DNA from 2 places in the Kitasatospora azatica KCTC 9699 genome. Region 2 is predicted to be linked to the other one. Evidence: predicted binding sites of a transcription regulator. Region 2 holds the regulator's gene; the other holds the start of a gene.

Region 1 (15,236 bases), 1.5 Mb from region 2:
CGCCGCCTTCGCCCGCCCCCGCACCAACGCCCCGGCCTTCCGGCAGAACGACGCCGCCGCCCGCGCGCTGCTCACCGCACTGGCGAGCAGTGAAAAGATGGAGGTCGGGCTGACGACGGCGCGGCCCTGACCCCAGTTGGAGGAGTGGCAGTCATGGCCAAGCAGGCCCCGCAGAGCGACCCGGCACAGGACGCCCCGGCGGTAGGCGCCCCGCAGCACGCGGCGGCCGGGCTGCCCGCCGTCGGCCACAGCCTGCGGATGGCCGGCGAGCAGATGGGCGCCCGCCGGGCGCTGTCCACCCTGCTCAAGGTCAACCAGCACGGCGGCTTCGACTGCCCGGGCTGCGCCTGGCCCGAGCCGGACAAGCCGCACACCGCCGAGTTCTGCGAGAACGGCGCCAAGGCGGTGGCCGAGGAGGCCACCGAGCGTCGGATCACCGCCGAGTTCTTCGCCGCCCACCCGGTCAGCGAGCTGGCCGAGCGCTCCGGCTACTGGCTGGGCCAGCAGGGTCGGCTGACCGAGCCGATGCTGCTGGCCGAGGGCGCCGACCACTATGTGCCGGTCGGCTGGGACGAGGCCTTCGCGATCATCGCCGAGGAGCTCAAGGCACTGGAGACCCCGGACGGCGCCGCCTTCTACACCTCCGGCCGGACCAGCAACGAGGCCGCCTTCGCCTACCAGCTGTTCGCCCGCCGGCTCGGCACCAACAACCTGCCGGACTGCTCCAACATGTGCCACGAGTCCTCCGGCTCGGCGCTGGTGGAGACCCTCGGGGTGGGCAAGGGCAGCGTCAGCCTCAAGGACCTCTACCAGGCCGACCTGATCATCGTGGCCGGCCAGAACCCGGGCACCAACCACCCGCGGATGCTCTCCGCGCTGGAGCGGGCCAAGCGGGCGGGCGCCACCATCGTCAGCGTCAACCCGCTGCCGGAGGCCGGGCTCGAGCGGTTCAAGAACCCGCAGAACGCCCGCGGCCTGGTCGGCCACGGCACCAAGCTGACCGACCTGTTCCTGCAGATCCGGCTCGGCGGCGACCTGGCCCTGTTCCGCGCGCTCAACCAGCTGATCCTGCAGGCGGACGGCGTCGACCACGAGTTCGTCGCCGAACACTGCCACGGCTTCGCCGAGTTCGCCGCCGAGGCCAAGCTGACGGACCGTCAGGAGGTGCTGGCCGCCACTGGACTGCCCTGGGAGCAGATCGAGGAGCTGGCCTCGATGGTGCTGCGCTCGCAGAAGGTGATCGTCTGCTGGGCGATGGGCCTGACCCAGCACAAGCACGCCGTGCCGACCATCCGCGAGGTGGTCAACTTCCTGCTGCTGCGCGGCAATGTCGGCAAGCCGGGGGCCGGGGTCTGCCCGGTGCGCGGGCACAGCAATGTGCAGGGCGACCGGACCATGGGCATCTTCGAGCGGCCGAGCACCGCCTTCCTGGACGCGCTGGAGCGGGAGTTCGACTTCCGGCCGCCGCGCCACCACGGCTTCGACTCGGTGGAGACCATCCGGGCGATGCGCGACGGGCGGGTCAAGGTCTTCTTCGCGATGGGCGGCAACTTCGTCGCGGCCACCCCCGACACCGAGGTGACCGAGGCCGCGATGCGCCGCTGCCGGCTCACCGTGCACGTCTCCACCAAGCTCAACCGCTCGCACGTGGTGACCGGCGCCCGCGCGCTGATCATGCCCACCCTGGGCCGCACCGACCGCGACCGCACCGGAAAGGGCGACCAGTTCGTCACCGTCGAGGACTCGATGGGCATGGTGCACTCCTCGCAGGGCCGACTGCGCCCGCCGGCCCCCGGGCTGCTCTCCGAGACGGCGATCGTCTGCCGGCTGGCCCGCGCCACCCTGGGCCCGGCCGACGCCACCCCGTGGGAGGACTTCGCGGTGGACTACGACTCGGTCCGCGACCGGATCGCCCGCGTGGTGCCCGGCTTCGCCGACTTCAACGCCCGGGTGCGCACCCCCGGCGGCTTCGCGCTGCCGCACGGCCCGCGGGACAGCCGGACCTTCCCGACCGCCACCGGCAAGGCCAACTTCACCGTCAACCCGCAGACCGCCCCCGAGGTCCCGGCCGGCCGCCTGCTGCTGCAGACATTGCGCTCGCACGACCAGTACAACACCACCATCTACGGCCTCGACGACCGCTACCGGGGCATCACCGGCGGCCGCCGGGTGGTGCTGGTCAACCCGGCGGACCTGGCCGAGCTGCGGCTGACCGAGGGCGACTACGTCGACCTGGTCAGCGAGTGGCACGACGGCACCGAGCGCCGCGCCCCGCACTTCAAGCTGGTCGGCTACCCGGTGGCCCGGGGTGGGGCGGCGGCCTACTACCCGGAGACCAACGTGCTGATCCCGCTGGACTCCACGGCGGACATCAGCAACACCCCGACCTCGAAGGCCGTGGTGATCCGCTTCGAACCGGACTCCGGCCAGTAGCCCATCGGCCCCGGCTCGGGCCGGTCGGTCTCGGACCGACCGGTCCCGGTTCGCCAACCCTCGGTTCGCCAACCCTCGGTTCGCCAGGCCTCGGTTCGTCAGGCCTCAGTTCGACGGCGTGGCCGAGGGCGAGGTCCCGGAGGCGGCGGCCGAGGGAGAGTCCGTCCCCGACGGGCTGCCGGAGGCCGTCCCCGACGGCGAAGCCGAGCCGGACGGCGAACCGGACCCGGACGGCGTCGCGGAGCCCGATCCGGAGGCCGAGGCGCTGCCGCTCGTGGTCGGCTGCGGCGAGGCGGACGCACTCGCGCTCCCCGAGGCGGAGGCACTGGGGCTCGGCGAGCCCGGGCTCGGCTGACCCGAGGAGGACGAGGAGGCCGGAGCGGACGGCGCGGGCACCGCCGTCGGCGCCGGCGGCACCACCGGGAGCACCGGCAGCAGCGCGGGCAGCGGCGGCACGGTCGGCAGTCCCGGCACGGTGGCCAGCGAGGGCGCTATCGGCGTCAGCGTCTGCGCGTTCTGCAGCACGTCCGGCACCTTCCAGGCGCCGCCCTGATCGTCGGCGTTGGCCTCCGGGTCCGGTCGCACCGCGCCCAGGATCGGCGCGATCCCGATCGGCGAGACCCGCACCACCGCACCGGTGTGCGGGGCCTGCACGACCAGCCCGCCGCCGATGTAGAGCGCGATGTGGGTGGCCCCCTGGTAGTAGGCCACCAGGTCGCCGGGCCGCAGCTGGTTCAGCGGGATGTGCTGCAGGGCGGCCCACTGGTCCTGGCTGGTGCGCGGGATCTCCTTGCCGGCGTGCAGCCAGGCCTGCGAGGTGAGCCCGGAGCAGTCGAAGGCGTCCTGCCCGGCGGCCCCCCAGACGTACGGCTTGCCGAGCTGTGCCAGCGCGTAGGCCACCGCCTGCCGGCCGGCCGCCGACGGGGTCCGCTCGCCCTGTCCGAGCGCCCCGGAGGCCAGGAAGGTCACCTGGGCGTCGTCCGCCTGCTTCTTCTCCAGCAGCTCGAGGTCGTTGCGCTGCGCGCCGGTCAGCCCCGAGACCAGTTGCTCGACGGTGGTCAGCTGGCGGGCGATCTCGGCCTTGTTCTGGTCCTGCTGGGCCAGCAGCGCCTTGGCGTCCGCCAGTGCGGCGGTGGACTGCGCCTTCAGCTGCTCCAGCTGCGCCTGCTCGGTCTTGAGTTGGGCGATGAAGGCGGCCTGCGAGCGGCCGGCGGCGGCGAGCAGTTCGGCGAGGTGGACGGCCTGGTAGGGGTCGTCGGTGGCGAGCAGCTGGCCGTAGGCGGAGAGGTTGCCGTTGCGGTACTGGGCGGCGGCGAGTTCGGCGGCCACGTCGACTCCGGAGTCCACCAGCTTCTGCTGCTGGTCGAGCCGGGTGTTGACGGCGGCCAGGTCACCCTGCTGGGCGGTCAGGCGCTGGGCGGTGGCGTTGTACTGCTCGGTCGCCGACTCGGCGTTCTGGTAGAGCAGGTGGATCTTGTCGAGCAGCGGCCCGAGGGTGGCCTTGGCGGCGGCCAGCGGGTCGGCCGCGGGGTCGGTGCCGGGCACCGCCGGGGCGCTGCTGGAGGGCGCGGGCGAGGGTGCCGGAGCGGCGAAGGCGGCGGTGGCGGCCACCGGCAGCGCCAGCGCGGCCATCGCCAGCACGGCGCCGCAGCGCAGGGCGGCCCGGAGCCAGGGCTGGCTGCCGATCATCTGGTCACGTCGCACGGCCCACATCGGCGCCGGCCTCCCCCTTCGTCCGCCCGCTGGTCACGGGCCCCCGGGTGATCCTGCCATGCCAGCCGTCGGAGACGGCAGGTGGCGTCCGGGCGAACTGATGAATTCTCAGCCGAACGCCGACTGGTGACGCAGATCTCATCTTTCGGCAGCAAGACGGACATTCTCCGCATACCCCCAGATCGCACCAGGTCAAGACATCTGCCAGACTCTCTGCGGCAAGGCTCAGGACATGTACAACTCCCTGAAGCCGTGGGTAGTTAACCTTCCGTTCACCCACCATCCCTACGGTCACCGCTGAGCACAGCTGCAGAACACGTCAGTCCGACAACTACGACGATTGTTTGGTTATGGAACACATCACGTTCCTGGTGGCGGTGGTGATCGTCACGGCGCTCGCCTTCGACTTCACCAACGGCTTCCACGACACCGCCAACGCGATGGCCACCTCCATCGCCACCGGCGCACTGCGGCCCAAGGTCGCCGTCACCATCGCCGCGATCCTCAACTTCGCGGGTGCCTTCCTGTCCGTGAAGGTGGCCGGGACCATCTCCGGCGGCATCGTCAACGAGAAGGCGGGCATCCACCCCTCGGTGATCTTCGCCGCGCTGGCCGGCGCGATCCTGTGGAACCTGCTGACCTGGCTGCGCGGCCTGCCGTCCAGCTCCTCGCACGCGCTGTACGGCGGCCTGATCGGCGCCACCGTGGTCGGGGTCGGACTGCACGGGGTGAACTTCAGCGTCGTGGTCAGCAAGATCCTGATCCCGGCCGTGGCCTCCCCGATCGTGGCCGGCCTGGCCGCCTGGGGCGCCACCAAGGCCGCCTACCTGATCACCCGCAAGGCCGGTGAGAAGACCAGCACCAAGGGCTTCAAGGTCGGCCAGATGTTCTCCGCCTCGCTGGTCTCGCTGGCGCACGGCACCAACGACGCGCAGAAGACCATGGGCATCATCACCCTGACCCTGGTCTCGGCCGGCGCGCTGCCCAAGCACTCGCTGCCCCCCACCTGGGTGATCGTCAGCGCCGGCCTGGCCATCGCGATCGGCACCTACATGGGCGGCTGGCGGATCATCCGCAGCATGGGCAAGGGCCTGACCGACGTTCAGGCGCCGCAGGGCTTCGCCGCCGAGACGGCCACCACCGCGGTCATCCTGACCTCCTCGCACATGGGCTACGGCCTGTCCACCACCCAGGTGGTCTCCGGCGGCATCATGGGCGCCGGCCTGGGCGGCCCGAAGGCCCAGGTGCACTGGAGCATGGCCCGCCGGATGGTCTACACCTGGGGCCTGACCCTGCCCGCCGCCGCCACCGTGGCCGGCGCGGCCGCCTTCGTCGCGGACCGCGGCACCTGGGGCGTGCTGCTGGTCGGTGCCGCGCTGGTGCTCGGCTCGGGCTCCATGTGGCTGATCTCGCGCCGCCAGCCGGTGACCGCCGGCAACGTCAACGAGGTCACCCCGGTGGACGTGACGCCGACCGCGTCCGCCACCGCACCGTCCGCCGTCACCACCACCGTCGCTGCCTGAGGAGGCTGCCATGCAGATCAAGTGGAACGCCCTCGCGCAGACCGCCGGCATCAGCTTCACCATCACGGTGCTCGTGGTCGCCGCCTTCGCCCTCGGCATCCTGGCCCTGTCCCGGCGCGAGGCCGCCGTCGAGGCCTCGGCCGCCGGTGAGTCCGGCGCCGGTCGCGGCACCGTCGCGCTGGCCGGCGCGGGTGTCTGCTTCGCCGCCTGCGCGGCGGCGGTCGGCTACGGGATCAGCCTGATCGCGGGCTGACACCCGGACACAACGCGAGAGGGGCTCCGCACGAACCGTGCGGAGCCCCTCTCGCGTTGGTCGCGGTCAGCCGCTCTCGCGGGTGCGCAGCGGCACCTCGCGGATGCCCAGCACCAGCAGGAAGGCCAGCAGCGCGAACGGCGCCGCGACCAGGAAGACGGTGCCGATCCCGTGCCCGAAGGCGTCGGTGACCAGCGGCACCAGCGGCGCGGGCAGCCGGTGCAGGTCGGGCAGCTCGCCGCCGCCCGGCGCACCGCCGGCTGCGGGCAGGTGCGCGGCCGCCAGGTTCTGGGTCAGGTAGTGGGTGACCTTGGTGCCGAGCAGCGCGCCGAGCGCGGAGACACCCATCGCCCCGCCCATGGTGCGGAAGAAGGTGACCGCCGAACTGGCCGTGCCCAGTTCCTTGACCGGGACGGTGTTCTGCACCGCCAGCACCAGGTTCTGCGAGGTCAGGCCGAGGCCCACGCCGGTGGCGAGCATGTAGAGCGAGAGCAGTCCGTACGGGGTGTCGGCCCGGGCGGTGCCGAGCAGCAGGAAGCCGAGGGCGAGCAGGAAGGTGCCGGCCACCAGGTAGCGCTTCCACTTGCCGTGCTTGGTGATCAGTCGGCCGGCCGCCGCGGAGGAGGCGGCCAGGCCCAGGATCATCGGCAGCGTCATGATGCCGGCCATGGTGGGGGTCTTCTCCCTGGCCAGCTGGAAGTACTGGCTCAGGAAGGTGGTCGCGCCGTACATCCCGATCCCGACCAGCGCGCTGGCCGCGGCGGCCAGGCTCACCGTGCGGTGCCGGAACAGGGTGAGCGGGATGATCGGCTCGGCGGCCCGACACTCGGTCAGCACGAAGAGCGCGGCCAGCAGCAGCCCGCCGCCGACCATCGCCGCGGTCTGCCAGGAGGCCCAGGGGTAGTTCTTGCCGGCCAGCGTCACCCAGATCATCAGCAGGCTGACCGCGCCGGCGATCAGCAGCGCGCCGAGGTAGTCGATCCTGGCCTTCCGCCGGACCACCGGCAGGTGCAGGGTGCGCTGCAGCACCACGATGGCGACCAGCGAGAACGGGATGCCGACGTAGAAGCACCAGCGCCAGCCGAGCCAGGGGGTGTCCACGATGACGCCGCCGATCAGCGGCCCACCGATCGTGGCCAGTGCGAAGACGGCGCCGAAGTAGCCGCTGTAGCGGCCGCGTTCGCGCGGCGGGACCATGGCCGCCAGGCAGATCTGGCCGAGCGCGACCACGCCGCCGGCGCCGATGCCCTGCAGCACCCGGCAGCCGATCAGCTCGCTGGTGTTCTGCGAGAGGCCGGCCAGCGTCGAGGAGACGATGTAGATCACCAGTGCCACCTGCATCAGCAGTTTCTTGCTGACCAGGTCGGAGAGCTTGCCCCAGATCGGGGTGGAGGCGGTGAGGCTGAGCAGGGCAGCGGTGATCACCCAGGTGTAGGCGGACTCGCCGCCGTGCAGGTCGCGCAGGATGGTCGGCAGCGCGTTGGAGACGATGGTCGAGGAGAGGACCGCCACGAAGAGGCCGAGCAGCAGGCCGGAGAGCGCTTCGAGGATCTCCCGGTGCGTCATCGGACGGTCGTCGGCACCGCCCTGGTGCTGGCGGTGGACCTGGGGTGTCGCGGGTATTGCGGCCATGGAGACGCGTCCTTAGATTCGTTGCCCAGGGCAACTATAAGGACATTGGTTGACTCAGGCAACCTTCTCGGCCGGCAACCTTGTCAGTCGGCAAGCTCCGGGTGCCGGTAGAGGGTCTGGGCCGCCTCGTTGAACCGGGCCAGCAGCCGGGCGAACTGGGCCAGGTCGTCCGCCTCCCAGGCGCCGAGCAGCTCGCGGAACGAGGCCAGCCGCGCCTCGTGCGCCCTGCGGTAGCGCCGGGCGCCGTCCTCGGTGAGCGAGACCAGCGAGGCCCGCCCGTCCAGCGGGTCCGGCTGCCGGGCCACCAGGTCGAGCTCCTCCAGCGCCTTGATCTGCCGGCTGATGGTCGCCTTGCCCACCCCGAAGTGAGTGCCGACCTCGGTCACCCGGACCTCGCCGGCGTCGTAGAGGTGGGCCAGCAGGCTGTAGGCCATCCCCTCCAGCTGCGGGTGCACCAGGCGGGACATCTCGGCCGAGCGGGCCCGGCCGCGCCGGAACATCACCGCGACCTCGCGCTCCACCGCACGGAAGACAGCCTCCTGCGCCGCCTGCTCCTCGTCCACGCCCACCGCCGCTCACCAGCCCGTTTCGCCGATCCCCGGCGCGCGATCAGTATCCACGAAACCGTTCATGCTATGACGTGTCGAACTAGTCCGTCTTGCTGCCGTATCGCCGGAAATGGAGCGCCGATGCCAGGATTCGTCAGCGAGTTCAAGGACGCCGTCACCGCCCGCGCAGCCCTCCTGGTCGTCGCCGTGCTGCTGCTCCGCTGATGCCGCCGTTCTGGCGGGCGATCGGCGCCTGGCTGCCGAACGGCGCCGGCACCGAGGTGGCCCGCTCGATCGCCCACTTCGGCGGCACCGACGTCACCGCGCCGCTGCTGGTGCTCAGCGCCTGGGCGGTGGCCGGCTTCGCGCTCGCCCTGCTCGCGGTAGTGATCCGGCCCCGGAGCGGCCGCCCGATGGCGGCGGCCCCGGGGCCGGAGGTCGAGCTGACGCGGGTTCAGCCCTGAAAGTCGTGGGGTCGTGCAGGTCGCGCAGGTCTGCGGGTCGTGCGGAAGGCGGTCAGCCCACCCGCGCCGGCGGCTCGGCCTGCTCGTCGGCGGTCTCGCCGCTCGCCTTGGTGGTGGTGAAGACGAACTTCTTCATCGCCCAGTAGCGGAACGCCATCGCCACCAGCGTGCCGAGGATCATGCCGCTCATGAAGTCGGCGACTTCCTGCGTGAAGTGCGTCACATTCGGCTCGCGCAGGTTGAACACGTACCGGCTGGCCAGCAGCGGCAGGTCGTTCACACCCACCGCGATCGCGCTGACCACGATGAACGGGATGGCCTCCTTGTGGCTGCCCTCGGAGCGGAACGACCACGCCCGGTTGAGCAGGTAGGAGACCACGGTGGCCACGGCCGTCGCGATGGTCAGCGCGACCACCGGCTTGGATCCGCAGACGGTGAGCTTCAGCCCGTAGTTGATCACCAGCGTCAGCACGAAGCACGTGCCACCCACCAGCAGGAACTTCACCAGACTGCGGTGCTGCACCAGGAACGGACGCAGCGGCCCAGGCACCTTGGCCAGGGCTTTCTGTGTAGGCGACGGCATTTGCGCAGTGTCGCACAGGAACCCGATCGGCTGTCACCCGACTCCCCGGATCGGCACGCCGGTCAGCCTGCCGCGATCCGGAGCGCGCCCGTGGTAGCGCCCTGGTGGACCACACCGGCGGTGGGTGCACGACCGATGCCCGGCGGACCGTCAGGTCCGTCGGGCACCGGTCACGCTCCGGTCGGGCACCGCTCCGCGTCAGCTCACGCCGCCGCGCTCTCCACCAGCACCCCCGCCGGCTCCAGGGCCAGCGCCAGCACCTCGCGGACGTCCGCGACCGGGTGCACGGTCAGGCGCTCCAACACCTCGGCCGGGACGTCGTCCAGGTCGGGCTCGTTGCGCTTGGGGATGATCACCGTGGTGATACCGGCCCGGTCGGCGGCGAGCAGCTTCTGCTTGACGCCCCCGATCGGCAGCACCCGGCCGGTGAGCGAGACCTCGCCGGTCATCGCCACATCGGTGCGGACCTTGCGGCCGGAGAGCAGCGAGGCCAGCGCGGTGGTCATGGTGATGCCGGCGCTCGGTCCGTCCTTGGGGACGGCGCCCGCGGGGACGTGCAGGTGGATGCCGCGCTCCCGCAGTCCGGTGACCGGGAGCTCCAGCTCGGCGCCGCGCGAGCGCAGGAAGGAGAGCGCGATGTGGGCGGACTCCTTCATCACGTCGCCCAGCTGCCCGGTCAGCGTGAGGCCGGTGGAGCCGGTCTCCGCGTCGGCCAGCGAGGCCTCGATGTAGAGGACGTCGCCGCCGGCGCCGGTGACCGCCAGGCCGGTGGCCACGCCGGGCACGGCGGTACGCCGCTCCGCGGGCTCCTGGGCCGACTCCGGGGTGTGGTGCGGCCGGCCGATCAGGCCGCGCAGGTCCTCGGCGCCGATCGCGGTGGGCAGCTCACGCTCGCCCAGCTCGCTCTGCGCGGCGACCTTGCGCAGGATCCGGGCCACCGCCCGCTCCAGGTTCCGCACGCCGGCCTCGCGGGTGTACTCGCCGGCCAGCTTGCGCAGCGCCTCCTCGGAGACCGTCACGGTGTCGCCGGACAGGCCGGTCCGCTCCAGTTGCCGGGGCAGCAGGTGGTCGCGCGCGATGACGACCTTCTCGTCCTCGGTGTAGCCGTCCAGTCGGACCAGTTCCATCCGGTCGAGCAGCGGCTCGGGGATGGCCTCCAGCACGTTGGCGGTGGCCAGGAAGACCACGTCGGACAGGTCGAGCTCGACCTCCAGGTAGTGGTCCCGGAAGGTGTGGTTCTGCGCCGGGTCCAGCACCTCGAGCAGGGCGGCGGCCGGGTCGCCCCGGTAGTCCGAGCCGACCTTGTCGATCTCGTCCAGCAGCACCACCGGGTTCATCGAGCCGGCCTCCTTGATGGCCCGCACGATCCGGCCGGGCAGCGCGCCGACGTAGGTGCGCCGGTGGCCGCGGATCTCGGCCTCGTCGCGCACCCCGCCGAGGGCCACCCGGACGAAGTCGCGGCCCATCGCCCGGGCCACCGACTCGCCCAGCGAGGTCTTGCCGACGCCGGGCGGGCCGACCAGGGCCAGCACCGCTCCGCCGCGACGGCCGCCGACCAGGGTCAGCCCCTGGTCGGACCGGCGCTTGCGCACCGCCAGGTACTCGACGATCCGGTCCTTCACATCGGCCAGGCCGGCGTGGTCGGCGTCCAGCACCGCGCGGGCGCCGGCGATGTCGTAGGTGTCCTCGCTGCGGTTGTTCCACGGCAGCTCGAGCACGGTGTCCAGCCAGGTGCGGATCCAACTGCCCTCGGGCGACTGGTCGCTGGAGCGCTCCAGCTTGTCGACCTCCTTGAGGGCGGCCTCGCGGACCTTCTCCGGCAGGTCGGCGGCCTCGACCCGGGCGCGGTAGTCGCCCTCCTCGTCCACCGCCTCGCCGTTCAGCTCGGCCAGCTCCTTGCGCACCGCCTCCAGCTGGCGGCGGAGCAGGAACTCCTTCTGCTGCTTGGCCACGCCCTCCTCGACGTCCTTGCGGATGGTGTCGTTGACCTCCTCCTCGGCGAGGTGGTCGCGCAGCAGCTGCAGGGCGTACTCCAGCCGGGCCACCTGGTCGGCCTCCAGCAGCACCTTGAGCTTCTGCTCGGCGGTGGCGAAGGGGGCGTAGCCGACGTTGTCGGCCAGCTCGCCGACGCCCTCGATCTGCGCGACCCGGTCGACGATCTGCCAGGCGCCGCGCTTGCGCAGCCACTCGGTGGAGACCGCCTTGTACTCCTTGACCAGCTCGGCGGCCCGGCCGGCCACCGGCGTGCCCACCGAGGACTCGCGGAACGGGCTGGTCTCCACCCAGAGCGCGGCGCCGGGGCCGGTGGTGCCGACGCCGATCCGCACCCGGCGGACCGCGCGGACCAGTGCGGCCGGCTCGCCGTCGGCCAGCCGGCCGACCTGCTCGACGGTGGCCAGGGTGCCGACCGCCGCGTAGGAGCCGTCCAGCCGGGGCACCAGCAGCACCTGCGGCTTGCCGCCGTCCACCGACGACCGGGCGGCGGCCCGGGCCGCCTCCACGGCGGCCCGCACCTCGGTGTCCTTGAGGTCCAGCGGCACCACCATGCCCGGGAGCACCACCTCGTCGTCGAGGGGCAGCACGGGCAGAGTGAGCGAAGCGGACGTCGATGCCATGATCTCTCCCCAGTCAGTGAACTTGAGTCGACATGACTAAGGCTTGGTCAGGGCCGGATGTTCCCCGGGCTTTGTTCGCTCTGAGCGATCAGGGAGGGAAGGTTCGGACTACGCCCGGTCGAGCGCCGGCTGCGTCAAGTTGGCATCGAGCCGACTGCGCTGCCGCACCGGCCGGAGCGGCCCGCGCGGACCGCGGCGCGGCCGCCGCAGCACCGGCCAGAGCGCCACTCCGGCGAGCAGGGCGGTCGGGTGCCCGACCGCCGTGACCAGGTCCTGGTCCGAGGTGATCTGGTGGACGATCAACAGCACCGCCCCGGTCAGACCGAGCAGCCGCCCGCGCGGCGTGAGCAGGCCGCTGAGCGCCCCCAGGCTGGCCAGCACGCCGTAGCTGACGCCGATGTCCAGCTCGTCCAGGATGCCCGGACCGATCTTGCCGAGCGCCACCGCGACCCCCACCACCAGCTGGGAGAGCAGCGTCCCGGCGACATGGCCGGCCGCGAAGACCCCGGCCGCGCGCAGCGGGCCGACCCGGCGCTCCAGCGGCGCCACGGTGAAGGCGAAGGCCCACAGGTAGGGCATCCAGACCGGCCCGGCCACCCAGAGCCCGCTCATCAGCAGCGAGCGCACGGGGGTGCTGAGCAGGTGGTGGCCGTCGGTGCTGGACATGGTCTGCAGCTGGTGCACCAGCCGCGGGTCGGCGAGCCGGGCGAAGACCGTGGTGCCGGCCAGCACCAGCAGGTAGAGCAGCGCGAAGGGGTTGCGCCGGGGCGTCGGCGCACGATCCAGCACCCACTGCAGCGGGCCGGTCCGCAGGCCCAGGCGCAGGCCCGCGTAGGGCGCCACTGGGGCGCATCGCGCGCCGCCCCGAGATGCGTCCGCCATTGCGCCTCCGTCCGTCGCCGGTCCACCGGGCCAGTCGGGGCCAGGTGAGCATGACACGCTCGCTCCGCGTGCACACCGTGCCATCAGGGGCCGGTTTCGTCCACGGTACGGGTTCAGCCTGAGAGTCAGCTGAGGAAGCTTCTGTGGTGCTCGTTACGGCAGTTCAGGACTTGGTATAGACCTTCATGCGGGAAAGCACAGCCGCCGGGGCGGTGACGGGTTCGTGCATACACACCGTTACGGTGAGGCGACATGGACGGGTAAGGTAGCGGCCCGTGCCGGTCCCCGGGGCGCGCGCTACGGCCGGTGGTCCGGAAATCTGCGGTCCGCCTGCCGGGGCCTGCCCGCTGTCCGTACGCTGCGAGGTGTGCAGCCCGGGACCACGTACCGGCACGGCAAACAACGACGGAACAAGACTACGAGCGGTGCCGCACTCCCACAGGTGACGGCCCGCAGGCCCTGGGGGCGGTGGCGTGACCGTGACAGAAATTCAGCAGGACACCAGCGCGAGCGGTGTGATTGCCCAACGACGTGTTCTGGTGGTGGAGGACGAACCCACCATCGCCGAGTCCATCGCGGCCCGACTGGGCGCGGAGGGCTTCAAGGTCGCCGTGGCGCACGACGGTCCCGGCGCGGTGGACGGCTTCCACACCTGGCAGCCGGATCTCGTGGTGCTCGACATCATGCTCCCCGGCTTCGACGGCCTCGAGGTCTGCCGCCGGATCCAGGCCCAGCGCCCGGTCCCGGTGCTGATGCTGACCGCCCGCGACGACGAGACCGACCTGCTGGTCGGCCTCGGTGTGGGCGCCGACGACTACATGACCAAGCCGTTCTCGATGCGCGAGCTGGCGGCCCGGGTCAACGTGCTGCTCCGCCGGGTCGAACGGGCCCAGCAGGCGGCCAGAACCCCGGCCCTCGGATCGCTGCGCTTCGGCGAACTGGAGATCGACCATGTCCAGCGCCGGGTCCGGCTCGCCTCGGGCGACGTCCACCTGACGCCGACCGAGTTCGACCTGCTGGCCTGCCTGGCCGCCCAGCCGCGCGCGGTGCTCACCCGCGAGCAGCTGCTGGCCGAGGTCTGGGACTGGACCGACGCCTCCGGCACCCGCACCGTGGACAGCCACGTCAAGGCGCTGCGCCGGAAGATCGGTGCGACCTGGATCCGTACCGTGCACGGCGTGGGCTACGCACTGGAGGCACCGGTCGGATGACCGGCCCGGTCGACCACCGAGGTGGGTCGACCAGTGATGTGAATGGGTACCTGCGGGGGGCCACGGGGGCACAGGAGCACGGGGACCGAGCACCGATGACAACCGATACCGAGTCCGACCCGAAGCCGCGCCGGCGGCCGCTGGGTCGATTGGCAGCGCGGATCTGGCAGGCCATCCGGCCGCTCGATCCGGTGCGTTCGATCAAGGGCAGGCTGGGCCTGCTGGTGATCATCGCGGTGGTCATCGCCACCGGCCTGGTGGTGATCGCGATCCGGTCCGGCACCCAGGTGCGGGTGATCATGGTCTTCTCGATGATCGCCTCGCTGCTCTTCATGCAACTGCTGGCCCACACCCTCACCGCGCCGCTGCGCGAGATGACGGTGGCGGCCCGGGCGATGGCCGGCGGCGACTACAGCCGCCGGGTCAAGGCCGGCTCACGCGACGAGATCGGCGAGCTGGCGGCCACCTTCAACACCATGGCCGCCGATCTGGAGGCCGCCGACCGGCACCGCCGGGAGCTGGTGGCCAACGTCTCGCACGAGCTGCGGACACCGATCGCGGCACTGCAGGCGGTGCTGGAGAACATGGTGGACGGCGTGGTCCCCCCCGATGCGGGGACCCTCGGCGCAGCCCTGGAGCAGACCGAGCGGCTCGGTCGACTGGTCACCCACCTGCTGGACCTGTCCAAGCTGGACGGCGGCGTGGTGCCACTGGACGCCCGCGAGTTCGAGGTCGGCCCTTTCCTCACCGGCGTGCTGCGCGGGCTCACGGTGGACGGCGCGACCGCCGGCGGCGCGTGGAGCCGGCGCGACGACGTCCGGCTGCGCCTCGACGTGCACCCGGAGGGCCTGACCGGCGTGGCCGATCCGGAGCGGCTGCACCAGGTGGTGGCCAATCTGGTGGACAACGCCTGCAAGCACTCCCCGGCCGGCGGACTGGTGACGGTCCGGGCCCGGGCCGGCGAGTCGCCGCAGGCCCTGCTGCTCGAGGTGGAGGACCAGGGCCCGGGGATCCCGGCCCAGGACCGCACCCGGGTCTTCGACCGGTTCAGCCGGACCGGCACCGCGACCGCGCACGGTCCGGGCAGCGACGGCGGCACCGGTCTCGGCCTGGCCATCGCCCGCTGGGCGGTGGACCTGCACGGCGGTCGGATCGAGGTGGCGGACGGCTCCGGCGGCTGCCTGATCCAGGTGGCGCTGCCGGGCGAGCTGCCGGCGGTGCCACGGCCTCGGCTGTGAAGCCCACCGCGCAGCCCGCTGTGAAGCTCGCCGTGAAGCCCGGAGGTGGCCGCTGACCAGCGCCGACCTCCCGTACTGTCCACCGCGGCCAGCTTTGTCACCGAATTGGGACAACTCGGTGATCGACAGCCCCGAAACGGT
Region 2 (15,236 bases):
TTGTTCGCGTCTACCCACCAAGGGTATGGCGGGGCGCTGACAATGTTCGTTATATCAGGTTCATGACAAGGAGGCACCGCATGCGTCGTGCACCTCGATCCGGGATTCGCGCGGTGGTGACGGCTGCTGCTGTCGGCGCAGTTCTGCTGGTGTCTGGAGCCATTGGCGTCAGCGCTGCCCAGCCGAACGATTGGAAGTGGGGCACTCTTGCGGCACCTGCCGACTACGGCTGGGGACCCACTCACGCTTTGGCCGGCGGCACGGCTGACGCCGCAGCGGTGGCATCGCCGTCCGACTACGCCTGGGGCGTCTAGGACAGCCCGCCTCCGTGGGAGTGGCCCGGCGCTGTTGTCGCTCGACGACGACGCGCTGGGCCGCCGAGTGGAGTGCCGCTAGTCCTTCTTGGTTTCCTCGTTCACGAGAACCTCGCCCTCGTCGTCCCGGTAGAGGCTTCCCGGGGCACTGAGCGCCATCCGCCAGCCGAGCTGGAAGAGTGTCTCCGACCCGTACTCCTCGCGGAACTCGGCGATGTGCCGGGCAAGGGTCCGCTCACTGATGCCCAGGTTCCGGGCGATGACCCGGTGGCCGACCCCTTGGATCATCATGCGCAGGATATTGGTGCGCAGCCGGGATATGACCTCGGGCGGGACCTCGGCTGCCCCCAGAAACGGGCTGGACCGCTCCCACAGGCGCTCGAACGAGTCCAGCATGTAGGCGACGACACCCGGGTCACTGACGAAGGCGGCCTTCTCGGTGTCGCCCTGAACGGGTATCACGGCGACCCGGCGATCGATGATGATGAGTCGGGTGAACGGCTCCTCCAAGGTCCTGACCTCGGCGCCCTCTTCCGTCATGCGCTCGACGTACTGCCTGGTCGGGGCCGAGTAGCGGGCACTGGGGTGGTAGACGATCCGCCGCGCGACGCCCCGGCGGATCAGCGACAGGTCGCCCTCCATCACCTCCTGCACCAGGGACTGGCGCCGGCTCCCGCCCGGTTGGGCGGTCAGGACCTCCCGCTCGGCGCCGTCGACCAGAGTGCTCACCCGCTGGTTGATCTCAACCAGTCCGTGGATGTGCTCCACCGGACCACCCGGATGGAATTGCTGATCCAGGGACTGATAAGCGTGACTCAAGTCCTGCATGGCAGCTGGTATGGATACCGCCTGAGAGAGCAGAGAAAGAGCCTGCTTCTGCCAGGCAGAACTGAGGCGGTTGGCCAACCGATTCGGATCAGTGGCGGTCACCACCGAGGTTTTTCCTTGGCCCAGAACCAATAGACCGAGTTCGGCGAGTTCCGTGTACGGGCCACCGAGTTGCGTCTCGTCGACCTCGATACTTCCACCCGCGGCGATGACCCGGAGATACAGGGACTTCGCCTCCGCTGACACGAAGTCGACGTGCTCCTTCTCCACCTCGGCCCCGCCTGTCGAACTCATCCCTTGGCTCCCCCTCCCGGGAAAAGTCGTTACTGCTGCAGTTGGCAGCACTCTACGCAAGTGCGGGAGCGCTTGGCACCCCACCAACCGATGGGGTGCCAAGCGCTCCTGTCAGGCTTGCCTTCGCTACCGCCGAGGCCGCCACACCACCAGCGCGCTCGACTGGGTCGCCGGCTGGTACGGCACCAGATCCCGCCGGTACGAGGCGTGCACCGCGGCCTCGCGGGCCTGCAGGGCGGCGCCGGCGCCCTCCACCGCGGCGGCGAGTTCGGCGACCCGGGACTGCAGGGCGGCGACCTGGTTCTCGAGTTCGATGATGCGCTTGATCCCGGCCAGGTTGATGCCCTCGTCCTGGGAGAGGCGCTGGACCTCGCGCAGCTGCTGGATGTCGCGGGCCGAGTAGCGCCGGCCGCCGCCGCCGGTGCGGTCGGGGCAGACCAGGCCGAGGCGGTCGTACTGGCGCAGGGTCTGCGGGTGCAGGCCGGAGAGCTCGGCGGCCACCGAGATCACGTAGACCGGGGTCTCCTCGGTGAGCACGTAGCTCGGCCCGGCCGAGGCGGCCGTGCGGCGGGGGCGGGGCGAGGGGCCGCCGGGCAGGCCCTCGCCGAGGCCTGCGCCGATGCCGGGTCCCGTGCCGGATTCAGCGGGGGTCATGTCAGGTCACGCTCCCTCCGCCGCCTTGAAGAGGGCGGCTCGCGGGTCCTCGGATGCGGTGGCGTCGCGGTACTGCTCCAGAGCGTTCAGGGCATCCCCGGTGGTCTGCTGGGGCACCGTCACCTCGACGGTGACCAGCAGGTCGCCCCGGGTGCCGTCCTTGCGGGTGGCGCCCTTGCCGCGGGCCCGCAGGGTCAGGCCGTTGGCGCTCCCGGCCGGCAGCCGCAGCTTCACGGCCGGGCCGTTCAGGGTGGGGACGTCGATGGTGCCACCGAGTGCGGCCTCGGGGAAGGAGACCGGCACGGTCACGGTGAGGTTGTCGCCCTTGCGGCCGAAGACCGGGTGGCTGGAGACGTGCACGGTGACGTAGAGGTCGCCGGGCTGGCCGCCGCGCTCGCCCTGGGCGCCCTTGCCCTTGAGCCGGATCCGCTGGGCGTCCTGGACCCCGGCCGGGATCCGGACCTGCATGGTGCGGGCCGAGCTGGCCCGGCCGCTGCCGTGGCAGTCGGGGCAGGGGTCGTCGACGATCATGCCGCGGCCCTTGCAGTCCCGGCAGGGCTCGGAGAGCGCGAAGGCGCCCTGGCCCCGGCTCACCGTGCCGGCGCCGACGCAGGTCGGGCAGACCCGGGGGGTGGTGCCGGCCTTGGCACCGGTGCCGGCGCAGGTCCGGCAGGCGGCCTGGCTGGTCATCCGCAGCGGGACGGTGGCGCCGTCCACCGCCTCCTCGAAGCTGAGCGTCACCTCGGTCTCGACGTCCGCGCCGCGGCGGGGCTGGGCCTGCCGGCCGCCGCGGTTGAACAGCCCGCCGAAGACATCGCCGATGCCGCCGCCGCTGCTGGTCTGGGAGCCGCTGAACAGGTCACCGAAGTCGAAGCTGTAGCCGTTGCCGCCGGCGCCCGGGGTGCGCATGCCGCCGGGGCCGAAGAGGCTGCGGGCCTCGTCGTACTCCTTGCGGCGCTTCTCGTCGGAGAGGACGTCGTAGGCCTCGGAGATGTCCTTGAAGCGGTCCTCCGCCTTGACGTCGCCCTTGTTGGCGTCCGGGTGGAACTCCCGGGCGAGCTTGCGGTAGGTCTTCTTGATCTCGGCGGTGGTGGCGTCCTTGGGCACGCCGAGGACCTTGTAGTAGTCCTTCTCCACGTAGTCCTTCGTGCTCATGGCTGCCGCCACCTCCCATTCGTAATCACTGATACGGCACTGCGGAGCCGCACGTCACCAGAGGCGACGCGCGACCCCGCAGCGCACAGCGTGTCAGTTCTCGGACGCACCGTCAGCCTCGGGGGCCTCCGAATCCGGGCCGCCGGTGGACTGGGTGCCCGGCTGAGGTTCCGCGACCGCCACCATCGCCGGGCGGATGATCCGCTCGCCGATCCGGTAACCGGGCTGCAGCACCTGCACACAGGTGTCCTCGGTGACCTCCGAGGAGTAGCTGTGCATCAGTGCCTCGTGCAGGTTCGGGTCGAAGGGCTCGCCCTCCTTGCCGAACTGCTGCAGGCCCAGCTTGGCGACCACCGTCTCCAGGTTGTCGGAGACGGACTTGAACCCGCCGGTCACCTCGCCGTGCTCACGGGCCCGGCCGATGTCGTCCAGCACCGGGATCAGGGACTCCAGGATGTTGGAGACCGCGATCTCGCGGACCGTCAGCCGGTCGCGCTCGACCCGCTTGCGGTAGTTCTGGTACTCGGCCTGCAGGCGCTGCAGGTCGGCGGTGCGCTCGGCCAGCTCGCGCTTGGCGGCGGCCAGGTCGTCGGTCCCCTCCGCCGAGGCGCCCTTGAGGGCTTCCTCGGCGGCCTTCAGGACCGCCTCGTCGGCGTTGGAGTCGTCGCTGGGCTCCACGCCCTGCGGCTTCTCCGTCATGCGGCACCACCCTTGGGCTTCTCGTCGTCGATGATCTCGGCGTCGACGACGTCCTCGTCAGCGGCCCCCTTGCCGTCCTGGGCACCGGCGGCACCGGCGGCGGCACCCGAGGCCTGGGCGTCGGCGTAGAGCGCCTGACCCAGCTTCTGGGCGGTGGTGGAGACCTTCTCCGAGGCCTCGCGGATGGCCGCGATGTCCTCGCCCTTCAGGGCCTCCTTGAGCTCGCCGATCGAGGCCTCGACCTCGGTCTTGACGTCGGCCGGGAGCTTGTCGGTGTTGTCCGCGATGAACTTCTCGGTCGAGTAGACGAGCTGCTCGGCCTGGTTGCGGGTCTCCACGGCCTCGCGGCGCTTGTGGTCCTCCTCCGCGTACTGCTCGGCCTCGCGGGTCATCCGCTCGATGTCGTCCTTCGGCAGCGAGGAGCCGCCGGTGACGGTCATCCGCTGCTCCTTGCCGGTGCCGAGGTCCTTGGCGCCGACGTGCATGATGCCGTTGGCGTCGATGTCGAAGGTGACCTCGATCTGCGGCAGGCCGCGCGGGGCCGGCGGCAGGCCGGTCAGCTCGAACATGCCGAGCTTCTTGTTGTACGCCGCGATCTCGCGCTCGCCCTGGTAGACCTGGATCTGCACGGAGGGCTGGTTGTCCTCGGCGGTGGTGAAGATCTCCGAACGCTTGGTCGGGATCGTGGTGTTGCGCTCGATCAGCTTGGTCATGATGCCGCCCTTGGTCTCGATGCCCAGGGACAGCGGGGTGACGTCGAGCAGCAGGACGTCCTTGACCTCGCCCTTCAGCACACCGGCCTGCAGCGCGGCGCCGATCGCGACGACCTCGTCCGGGTTGACGCCCTTGTTGGCGTCCTTGCCGCCGGTCAGCTCCTTGACGAGCTCGGCGACGGCCGGCATGCGGGTCGAGCCACCGACCAGGACGACGTGGTCGATCTCGGAGAGCGAGATGCCGGCGTCCTTGATCACGTTGTGGAACGGGTGCTTGCAGCGGTCCAGCAGGTCCGCGGTCAGCTGCTGGAACTGGGCCCGGGTGAGCTTCTCGTCCAGGTGCAGCGGGCCCTCGGCGGAGGCCGTGATGTAGGGCAGGTTGATCGAGGTCTCGGAGGAGGAGGAGAGCTCGATCTTGGCCTTCTCGGCCGCCTCGCGCAGACGCTGCAGCGCCATCTTGTCCTTGGACAGGTCGACCCCGTGGCCGGCCTGGAAGACCTTCACCAGGTGGTCGACGACCCGCTGGTCCCAGTCGTCACCACCGAGGTGGTTGTCACCGTTGGTGGCCTTGACCTCGACCACGCCGTCGCCGATCTCGAGCAGCGAGACGTCGAAGGTGCCGCCACCGAGGTCGAAGACCAGGATGGTCTGGTCGTCCTTGTCCAGGCCGTAGGCCAGGGCTGCGGCGGTCGGCTCGTTGACGATGCGCAGGACGTTCAGGCCCGCGATCTCGCCGGCCTCCTTGGTGGCCTGGCGCTCGGAGTCGTTGAAGTACGCCGGGACGGTGATCACCGCGTCGGTGACCGTCTCGCCCAGGTAGGCCTCGGCGTCGCGCTTCAGCTTCTGCAGGATGAAGGCGCTGATCTGCTGGGGGTTGAAGTCCTTGCCGTCCAGGTTGATCTTCCACCCGGTGCCCATGTGGCGCTTGACCGAGCGGATGGTGCGGTCGACGTTGGTCACCGCCTGGCGCTTGGCGACCTCGCCGACCAGCACCTCGCCGTTCTTGGCGAAGGCGACGACGGACGGCGTGGTCCGGGCGCCCTCGGCGTTGGTGATGACGGTGGGCTCACCGCCTTCGAGAACACTGACCACCGAGTTGGTCGTGCCGAGGTCGATACCGACCGCGCGTGCCATCGTGGATACCTCCATGGAGAAGTTGAGCTTTACGCGCTCAAGCATGCCTGAGCGACGGAGGGTCGTCAACAGGGCTGAGTGGATGTCGCTCAACTTTATTGCGCGCTTATCTGCAAGGGTTCCGGTGCGCCTTCCGGGTGAGGGATCCTGGAGTGACTGCCGCCATAGCCTGCGCATCTTCTGAGTGGACGTTAACGCGCGGTAATGTCCGCCCCGATCCCTGGATTAAGTTACCGGTGAGTACACTGCCGGGAGGGGCCCCTCCAACTGCAGGGGTCGGCACGCACAGGAGACGGAGAGCCGATGCAGCTAGCAGCGATCGTCATCTCGCTGATCATTACCGTGATCGGCATCGCGCTCGCCACTCGCGCGGGCATGTACATCTACAAGGTCGTCACGACCGGGCAGCCGGACGCCACCCGGACCGGCCGGCCGGTCCAGCGCGCCAAGACGGTGGGCGTCGAGTTCCTCGGCCACACCCGGATGAACCGCTGGGGGATCGTCGGCGTCGCGCACTGGTTCGTCGCGGTCGGCTTCTTCAGCCTCTTCCTCACCATCGTCAACGCCTTCGGCCAGCTCTTCGACGTCAACTTCGTGCTGCCGGTGCTCGGCGACTGGCTGCCGTACGAGCTGTTCGTCGAGTTCGTCGGCACCTTCACCGTCCTCGGCATCGCGACCCTGATGGTGATCCGGCTGCTCAGCCTGCCCTCCCGGGCCGGCCGCAAGTCCCGGTTCGCCGGCTCGATCGCCTGGCAGGCCTTCTACGTCGAGTACACGATCCTCGGCATCGGCATCTGCATCATGCTGCTGCGCGGCCTGGAGGGGGCGCTGACCGGCGTCACCTCCTACGAGGCGAAGTACCTGGTCTCGTACCCGCTGGTGGCCGCCTTCGGCAGCCTCTCGCACGCCACCGTGGTCAACCTGATCTACATCGTCGCGATGGTGAAGATCAGCGTCTCCTTCGCCTGGGCGACCACCATCGGCCTCAACCCCTCGATGGGTGTGGCCTGGCACCGCTTCCTGGCGTTCTTCAACATCTTCTTCAAGCGCGAGGAGGACGGCGGCGTCGCCCTCGGCGCGCTGCGCCCGATGACCAGTGGCGGCGCCCCGATCGACTTCGAGGACCCGGCCGACGACGCCGTCTTCGGCGTCTCCCAGGTCGAGCACTTCGCCTGGAAGGGCATTCTCGACTTCTCCACCTGCACCGAGTGCGGCCGTTGCCAGTCGCAGTGCCCCGCCTGGAACACCGGCAAGCCGCTCTCGCCGAAGCTGCTGATCATGGGCCTGCGCGAGCACGCCTTCGCCAAGGCGCCGTACCTGCTGGCCGGTGGCGGCAAGGACATGGAGGGCAACGAGAAGGCGACCGCCGAGCAGCTCGCGGGTGTGCCGGCTTCGGCCCTGGCCGAGGCCGAGCGTCCGCTGATCGGCACCGCCGAGGAGAACGGCGTCATCGACCCCGACGTGCTGTGGTCCTGCACCACCTGCGGTGCCTGCGTCGAGCAGTGCCCCGTCGACATCGAGCACATCGACCACATCGTCGACATGCGCCGCTACCAGGTGATGATCGAGAGCTCCTTCCCGACCGAGGCCGGGACGATGCTCAAGAACCTGGAGAACAAGGGCAACCCGTGGGGCATGGCCACCAAGGCCCGCCTGGACTGGGTGAAGGAGCTGAAGAAGGAGACCGGCATCGAGGTGCCGGTGATCGGCGAGGACATCGACCCCGCCGAGGTCGAGTACCTCTACTGGGTCGGTTGCGCCGGTGCGCTCGAGGACCGCGCGAAGAAGACCACCAAGGCCTTCGCGGAGCTGCTGCACACCGCCGGCGTCCAGTTCGCCATCCTCGGCAAGGAGGAGTCCTGCACCGGTGACTCCGCCCGCCGCCTGGGCAACGAGTTCCTCTTCCAGATGCTCGGCGCGCAGAACGTCGAGACGCTGAACGCGGCGCTGGAGGACGCTCCGAAGAAGCGGATCGTCGCCACCTGCCCGCACTGCTTCAACACCATCGCCAACGAGTACCCGCAGCTCGGCGGGCACTTCGAGGTCATCCACCACACCCAGCTGCTGCAGCACCTGATCGACGAGGGCAAGTTGGTCCCGGTCAACCCGGTCGAGGGTCTGATCACCTATCACGACCCGTGCTACCTGGGCCGCCACAACAAGGTCTACAGCCCGCCGCGCGAGATCATGGACAAGGTCCCGGGCCTGCGCCAGCAGGAGATGCACCGTCACAAGGAGCGCGGTTTCTGCTGCGGCGCCGGTGGCGCGCGGATGTGGATGGAGGAGCGGATCGGCAAGCGGATCAACACCGAGCGGGTGGACGAGGCGCTGTCGCTCAACCCCGACATCGTCTCCACCGCCTGCCCGTTCTGCCTGGTGATGCTCTCCGACTCGGTGAACGGAAAGAAGAACGAGGGTGTCGCCAAGGAACACCTCAAGGTGGTCGACGTGGCGCAGCTGCTGCTCGACTCGGTGAAGGCCACGCCGGCCGCTCCGATTGCCGAGGCTGCCGAGGTTTAGAGCGGGAGTTCGAGGCGAGCGCGAATGTGCTTGCGGCTCGAAGCCTCACATATGATGCCTGCCCCGGGTGGTATCCGCCCGGGGCAGGTTGCTGCGCTGTACTACAAGCACCTCTGTACGACAAGCACCAAGCACCCAAGCGACGGTCCTGGCAACACTCCACAGGCCAGGTCGCTGACCGGAACCAAGGGGAGAAACCCACAGATGACCCAGGCGATCATGCTGGTCGGCGGTCAGGGCACTCGGCTGCGCCCGCTCACCACGCACACCCCGAAGCCCATGCTCCCGGTCGCCGGTGTGCCGTTCATCGCGCACCAGCTGGCCCGGGCAGCGGCGGCGGGCGTGACCCGCGTGGTGCTGGCCACCTCCTACCTGGCCGAGGTCTTCGAGGAGCACTTCGCCGACGGGTCGCCGTACGGGCTCGAGCTGGTCTACCTCACCGAGGTCGAGCCGCTCGGCACCGGTGGCGCGATCCGCAACGCCGCCGAGGGCCTGACCTGCGGCCCGGACGAGCCGGTGCTCATCTTCAACGGCGACATCCTCTCCGGCCTGGACATCGCGGCGCTGCGGGACGGCCACGTGGCCGCCGGCGCCGACGTCACCCTGCACCTGACCCGGGTCGAGGACCCGCGCGCCTTCGGCCTGGTCCCGACCGACGAGGCCGGCCGGGTGCTGGAGTTCCTGGAGAAGCCGGAGACCCCCGAGCAGATCGTCACCGACCAGATCAACGCCGGGTGCTACGTGTTCACCCGATCGGTGATCGACCGGATCCCGGCCGGCCGGGTGGTCTCGGTCGAGCGCGAGACCTTCCCGGAGCTGCTGGAGACCGGCGCCCTGGTCCGCGGCGTGGTCGACACCTCGTACTGGCTGGACCTCGGCACCCCCGCCGCCTTCGTGCGCGGCTCGGCCGACCTGGTGCTCGGCCGGGTCGACTCGCCCGCCGTCCCCGGCCCGACCGGTGAGGCCCTGCTGCTGCCCGGCGCCACCGTCGACCCCGCCGCCGTGCTCAGCTCCGGCACCGTGATCGCCGACGGCGCCTCGGTCGCGGCCGGTGCGATCGTCGAGGGCAGCGTCGTGCTGCCCGGCGCGGTGATCAGCGCGGACGCCGTGGTGAAGGACTCGATCGTGGGCGCCTTCGCGGTGATCGGGGACCGTACCGTGCTGGACGGCGCGGTGATCGGCGACGGCGCCGTGGTCGAGTCCGACAACGAGCTGCCGAACGGCATCCGGATCGCCTGCGGCACCCGCCTGCCGGTGGGCGCGGTGCGCACCACCGCGGGCCCCGGCGGCTGCCCCGCCGGCGAGTCCTCGGCGGCGACCGTGCACGGCTCGGTGCTGCAGAAGTAGTACCGACCGGCTCCTGCGGCGGGGCTGCGGCGCCGGTGTGCGTCACAGCCCTGCTGCAACCCGCCGGGTGTCCGGGCCGCCGTTCGGCTTTCCGGGTACCTTCGGAGGGTGGCTGGCAACGGGTATCAGAGCGGGTGGGGCGGGGCGCCGTCCGGGGGCGAACAGTACGGCGGTGACCAGTACGGCGGTCCGTACCAGGGGGACCAGCCGGGGTTCACCCGGGAGTTCCCGGCAGGCGGGGCGGACGGGTATCCGGAACCCGCTCACGACCTCGGGTACGAGCAGGCGGAGAGCGTCGCCACCTACCGGGCCGGCGCCCGCACCGCGCCGCGGGCCAGCGGTCCGCGACCGCGCTGGCGGGAGCTGCTGACCGGCCTCTACCGGTCGCCGAACCGCACCTTCGACCTGACCCGCGACCACCAGCTCTGGCTGCCCGCCGTCACCGTCTCACTGCTCTACGGCGTGCTCGCGGTGCTCGGCTTCGGCGACACCCACAACGAGGTGGTCAGCTCCACCTTCACGGTCGCCGCCTGGTCGCTGGCCGGGGCGGCCATCGGCTTCACGCTGGCCGGCCTGATGCTCGGCTCGGTGACCTACGCGCTGGCCCGCCAGCTCGGCGGCGACGGCCCGTTGGCGTCCACCGTGGGCCTGGCGGTGCTGATCGGCTGGACCACGGACGTGCCACGGCTGCTGCTCGCGCTCTTCCTGCCGTCCGGCAACCCGGTGGTGCAGGCGCTCGGCTGGGCGAGCTGGCTGCTCTGCGCCGGCCTGCTGACCGCCATGGTCCGCCGGGTGCACGACCTACCCTGGGGCAAGGCCGCCGGTGCGGCATCCCTGCAGCTGCTCGCCCTGCTGGTGCTGATCAAGCTGCCGACACTCGGCTGATCTTCCCCACCCTGTCTGCGTGTTCACCTACGGAGTTCCTGAATGACCCTCCCCACCACCCGAGTCAGCTTCCCCGGCGGGGCGGTGACCGGCGAGTCCACCGTGCTCGCCGTCCACCCGCTCGGCGACGGCCGGTTCGGCCTCGTCACCGCCGAGACCCCGTTCCACCCGCTCGACCACACCTGGCCCGACCAGCCCGCCGACACCGGCACGCTGACCGTGGCGGGCACCGAGCTGGCTGTGGTGGACTGCCTGACCGGCGCGGTGGGCCCCGACAGCGACGAGCTGCTGGTCGGCGCGGACATTCCGGTGCGGCGCGGTGACGAGGCCTGGTCCTGGCTGGTGCTGCACGTGCTCGCGGGCGACCCCGCCGCGGCGGTCGGCGGCGAACTGCTCGGCGCCGAGGTCGCCCTGGCGGTGGACGCCGAACGCCGGCTCGCCGTCTCCGCCGCGCACACCGGCTGCCACCTGCTCGCGCTCGCCCTCAACGAGGCGCTGGCTCCGCGCTGGCGCAAGGACCCGGGCCGCGCGGACGCCTTCGGCAACCCCGACTTCGACAGCCTCGCGATGGCCTCCTCGGTGATGGACACCGAGGCCAGCACCGACGTCTACCGGCTGGGCAAGTCGCTGCGCAAGAAGGGCTTCACGGTCGACGCGGTCGAGGAGCTGCCGGCTCTGGCCGAGGCGCTCCCGGCGATCACCGCCGCCGTCAACGAGCGGCTGGCCGGCTGGGTCGCCGCCGACGCCCCGGTGCGGATCGAGGTCCCCGGCCCCGAACTGACCGCCCGCCGCCGCTGGCTGTGCGAGCTGCCGGCCGGCTCGGCGGCCATCGCCTGCGGTGGCAGCCACCTCCACCGTCTGGGTCAACTCTCCTCGCTGGAGACCGAGTTGACCCTCTCTGACGACGGATCAGAGCTCACCGCGGTGACCCGCCCGAAGCGGATCTGATCCGACTGCGCCCTACACCTTGGTCTGGTGGAAGTTGAGGTAGGACCGCGAGGGCGTCGGCCCGCGCTGCCCCTGGTAGCGCGAGCCGTACCGCTCCGAGCCGTACGGGTGCTCGGAGGGCGAGGAGAGCCGGAACAGGCAGAGCTGCCCGATCTTCATCCCCGGGTACAGCTTGATCGGCAGCGTCGCGACGTTCGACAGCTCCAGCGTCACGTGCCCGCTGAACCCCGGGTCGATGAAGCCGGCCGTCGAGTGCGTCAGCAGCCCCAGCCGTCCCAGGCTCGACTTGCCCTCCAGCCGGGAGGCGACGTCGTCCGGCAGCGAGATCACCTCGTAGGTGGACGCGAGCACGAACTCGCCCGGGTGCAGGATGAACGGCTCCTCGCCCTCCGGCTCCACCAGCCTGGTGAGGTCCGGCTGCTCCTGCGAGGGATCGATGTGCGGGTACCGGTGGTTCTCGAACACCCGGAAGAAGCGGTCCAGCCGCACGTCGATGCTGGAGGGCTGGATCATGGCAGGGTCGAACGGGTCGAGCACGACCCGGCCCTTGTCGATCTCATTGCGGATGTCTTTGTCGGAGAGCAGCACGCCACGAGAGTACGTGCTCGCAGGCCGACACCCAATTCTCGTCGGCCGCAACGGCGCCTCGGGCCCCTCCCGGCCATCCGCCCGGAAGGGGCCCCGCCCGTCTCCCGCGCCGCTACGCGAGCCGCAGCGCCCGGGCCAACTGGCCCTCCGACAGCGCGCTCACATCCGCCGGCACCGCACTGCGCAACCGCCCGCACTGCGGACACCGGATCAACCGCCCCGGCCCGAGCCGTCCGGCCCCGAGATTCTGCATCGGGAACGTGCTGGTACTGAACAGGTGCCCCTCAGCACAACGAACAACGGTCCGCCGCTCCATTGATCCCCTTCCCACACTGCTTCCCACACACTGCACTGCTCTGCATTGCACTGCACTGCACTTGCCCCAACCGCGGCCCGCACCGCACCGCGCCAGCGTCACATTAGGGGATCTTCCGGACATCCCTCACCAGGGCTCGCCGGTGTGCAGCACGGCGGATGGGATGGGGTAGCATGGTGCATGATCGAGCCGTTCCTGACGGATCGTCACGCGGGCGTAGTTTAATGGTAGAACATGAGCTTCCCAAGCTTATAGCGCGAGTTCGATTCTCGTCGCCCGCTCAGAAGGAAAGCCCCAGGTCAACGGCCTGGGGCTTTCTTGCTGTCCGGACCAGTCCGAGCAGGTCGTCGGCCGGCGGCTCGCTCGTTGCCCGGAGTTCGGCTGGGAGTAAAAGTCGTATGCGTGATCGATTTCAGGCGGCCGGCGGATTCGGCCAAGATGTTGAAAACTTTAGCAAAGTCACTTGACTTAATTTTTTCGTTAATCTCAGCGGTATGTCGGAGCCGGTATCTAAAATCGCTCATACGGTACCAATCGGGGCATCTCGATATTTGAGATGATCGTGGGCGTACTCTCCAAAGTCGTGTTAGTGTCTAAAGTGTTCTGAACTGATCAAAGTTAAGATCGGTGCGAGCGGCACGCTTCTGTTAACGGCATGGAAACGATTCTGGCTGCTTGAATGGGGGATGTGTATGGTCGAGATATCAGCGCGAGTTCTCGGCGAGCTTTCGGTGCGAGCCGGCGGGCGGGATGCCGCGCCGAGTGCACCAAAGCCGCGGCAGGTCCTGGCGCTCCTGGCGATCAACGCGAACCGGCTGATCCATACCTCTGACTTCTACCGCGAGCTGTGGGGCGACCGCCCGCCCAGAACTGCCGCGGCGACGCTGCAGACCTATGTCGGGCAGCTGCGGCGGTCCCTCTCGGAGGCGCTGGGCGTGACCCCGCAGGCGGCCTCGGAGACCATGCTGATCACCCAGCCCGGCGGATACGTCCTGCGGGTGGCCGCGGAGCACCTCGACCTCGAGCAATACCGCCAGGTCCTGGCGCGGGCGGAGGAATCCAGGCGTTCCCAGAAAATGGAGGAGGCGGTCTTCTGCTATCGGTCGGCTATTGATCTCTGGCGTGGTCCGGCGCTGGCCGACATCAACTGCGGGCCAATTCTGCGGGCCTGGGCCGATCGTTTCAACGAAGGTCGCCTGAATGCCACGGAGCAGCTGATCGCACTGGAGCTGCAGCTGGGGCGCCCGCTGAATGTGCTGAGTGATCTGCGGGAGCTGACCGCGCACCATCCGTTCCACGAGAACGTACACGGGCAACTCATGATCGCACTGTTCCAGGCGGGCCGCCGGAGCGAGGCGCTGGAGATCTACCGCACGTTACGCCAACGTATCGTCGACGAGCTGGGAATGGAGCCCTCCGCTTATCTGACGCTGCTGCAGCAGGAGATCATTCGGTCCGGGCCGCAGCGGCGCGGGCCCATCGCCTACCGCGACATGAAGTTCTCCGCCTGACAGGTTCTTCGCCTGACCCGTTCTCCACCTGATGGAGTCACCGCCGGCGACGGATCAGCTCCCCGGCGAGCAGCACCAGCAGAGCCGCGGCAGCCATCGCGATCCCGACCACGCAGACGCTGGGCCACCCCCCATGCGTCCAGGCGAATCCCGCCGCGGTCGATCCTGCGGCGCCGCCCAGGAAGTAGCTCGTCATGTAGATCGTGGTGACCCGGCTTCGCGAGTCGGCGGCGCCCGCGAACACCACGGTCTGGTTGGTGATGTGGGCCCCCTGAGCGGCGAAGTCCAGTACCAGGATGGCCGACACGAGAACCGCGAGCTCCCCCGAGAGCGAGTGCGCCCCGGTGAAGGTGAGCACGATCAGCGCGAAGGCGGCCGCCGTCACGGTCCGACTCAGACCGCGGTCGGCCAGCCGGCCGGCGAACGAGGCACCGATCGCGCCGGCGACGCCGAGCAGCCCCAACAGCCCGATGGCCGGGGCGCCGTAATGGTAGGGCGCCGCGGAGAGCCGTAGCGGCAGCGCGGTCCAGAACACGTTGAAGGTGCCGAAGCCGAGGGCGCCGTAGAGGGAACGCTCGATGATCACCGGCCGGGCCCTGACCAGCGGGCCGAGCGAGGTGAACAGTCGGGCGTACCCGCGCAGCGTCAGACCACTGCCCTGCGCGCCGCTCCCCGCGCCGCGGGTGGGCACCACCCGGCGGACGGCGACCGTCATGCCGATGGTGAGGACGGCGGCCACCCAGTAGACCGACCGCCAGCCGGCCAGGCCGGCCAGCGCGCCGGCGAAGGTGCGGCAGAGCAGCGCGCCGAGGATGAGTCCGGTCATCACCGTCCCCACCACGCGCCCGCGTTGCCGCTGCGGCGCCAGTTCGGCGGCCTGCGGGACGATCACCATGGCGGACACGCTGACCAGGCCCAACAGCCCGTAGAACAACGGCAGCAGGGCGCTCGAGGCGAGTGGCAGCAGCGCCAGTACGACGGCCGCCGCGCTCATCAGGCAGGTCAGCAGCTTCCGGCGGTCCAGTACGTCCCCGAGCGGGACCAGTCCGAACAGGCCTGCGGCGTAACCGATCTGGGTGCTGGACACGGCCGGTGCCAGCGCGGCCGGGGCGATGTGCAGGTCGGCAGCCATCACCGGGACCAGCGGCTGGATGTAGTAGAGGTTGGCGACGCTCAGCCCGCAGCCGGCGGCCAGCACCACAATGGTGGCGCGTCGCAGGCCGCCTGACCGGTTCTCGGTTTTCGCCGGGGGTGGTGCGGCCGAGCCCTGGGCCCCGGCCGCACCACCCCCTACCGCCTGGGTCACAGCAGTGCGCCACCGTCGACGTGT

Evidence for each region. Region 2 encodes HspR, which represses chaperone genes until heat shock. Its sites were predicted from a motif close to TTGAGNNNNNNNNNCTCAA; they were not measured.
Region 1: the regulator HspR is predicted to act here: its motif matches at 11,787-11,805, upstream of lon (endopeptidase La).

Annotation. Positions count from the first base shown of each region.
Region 1 is NZ_JQMO01000003.1:1,357,963-1,373,198, reverse strand. Features, by position in the region: gene BR98_RS17175 (FAD/NAD(P)-binding protein) at 1-130, shown strand, start outside; gene BR98_RS17170 (FdhF/YdeP family oxidoreductase) at 154-2,433, shown strand; gene BR98_RS42045 (C40 family peptidase) at 2,539-4,137, opposite strand; gene BR98_RS17160 (inorganic phosphate transporter) at 4,497-5,669, shown strand; gene BR98_RS17155 (hypothetical protein) at 5,680-5,922, shown strand; gene BR98_RS17150 (MFS transporter) at 5,989-7,488, opposite strand; gene BR98_RS17145 (MarR family winged helix-turn-helix transcriptional regulator) at 7,638-8,123, opposite strand; gene BR98_RS17140 (hypothetical protein) at 8,327-8,566, shown strand; gene BR98_RS17135 (GtrA family protein) at 8,619-9,149, opposite strand; gene lon (endopeptidase La) at 9,353-11,764, opposite strand; gene BR98_RS17125 (rhomboid-like protein) at 11,873-12,646, opposite strand; gene BR98_RS17120 (response regulator transcription factor) at 13,126-13,857, shown strand; gene BR98_RS17115 (sensor histidine kinase) at 13,953-15,095, shown strand.
Region 2 is NZ_JQMO01000003.1:2,873,434-2,888,669, forward strand. Features, by position in the region: gene BR98_RS23470 (helix-turn-helix domain-containing protein) at 393-1,436, opposite strand; gene BR98_RS23475 (heat shock protein transcriptional repressor HspR) at 1,563-2,090, opposite strand; gene dnaJ (molecular chaperone DnaJ) at 2,097-3,245, opposite strand; gene grpE (nucleotide exchange factor GrpE) at 3,339-3,944, opposite strand; gene dnaK (molecular chaperone DnaK) at 3,941-5,791, opposite strand; gene BR98_RS23495 ((Fe-S)-binding protein) at 6,095-8,311, shown strand; partial or broken gene manB (mannose-1-phosphate guanylyltransferase) at 8,516-9,580, shown strand; gene BR98_RS23505 (Yip1 family protein) at 9,767-10,543, shown strand; gene BR98_RS23510 (alanyl-tRNA editing protein) at 10,586-11,491, shown strand; gene dcd (dCTP deaminase) at 11,504-12,079, opposite strand; gene BR98_RS41525 (hypothetical protein) at 12,192-12,395, opposite strand; tRNA gene BR98_RS23525 (tRNA-Gly) at 12,606-12,676, shown strand; gene BR98_RS23530 (AfsR/SARP family transcriptional regulator) at 13,088-13,906, shown strand; gene BR98_RS23535 (MFS transporter) at 13,944-15,212, opposite strand; gene BR98_RS23540 (SDR family oxidoreductase) at 15,209-15,236, opposite strand, start outside.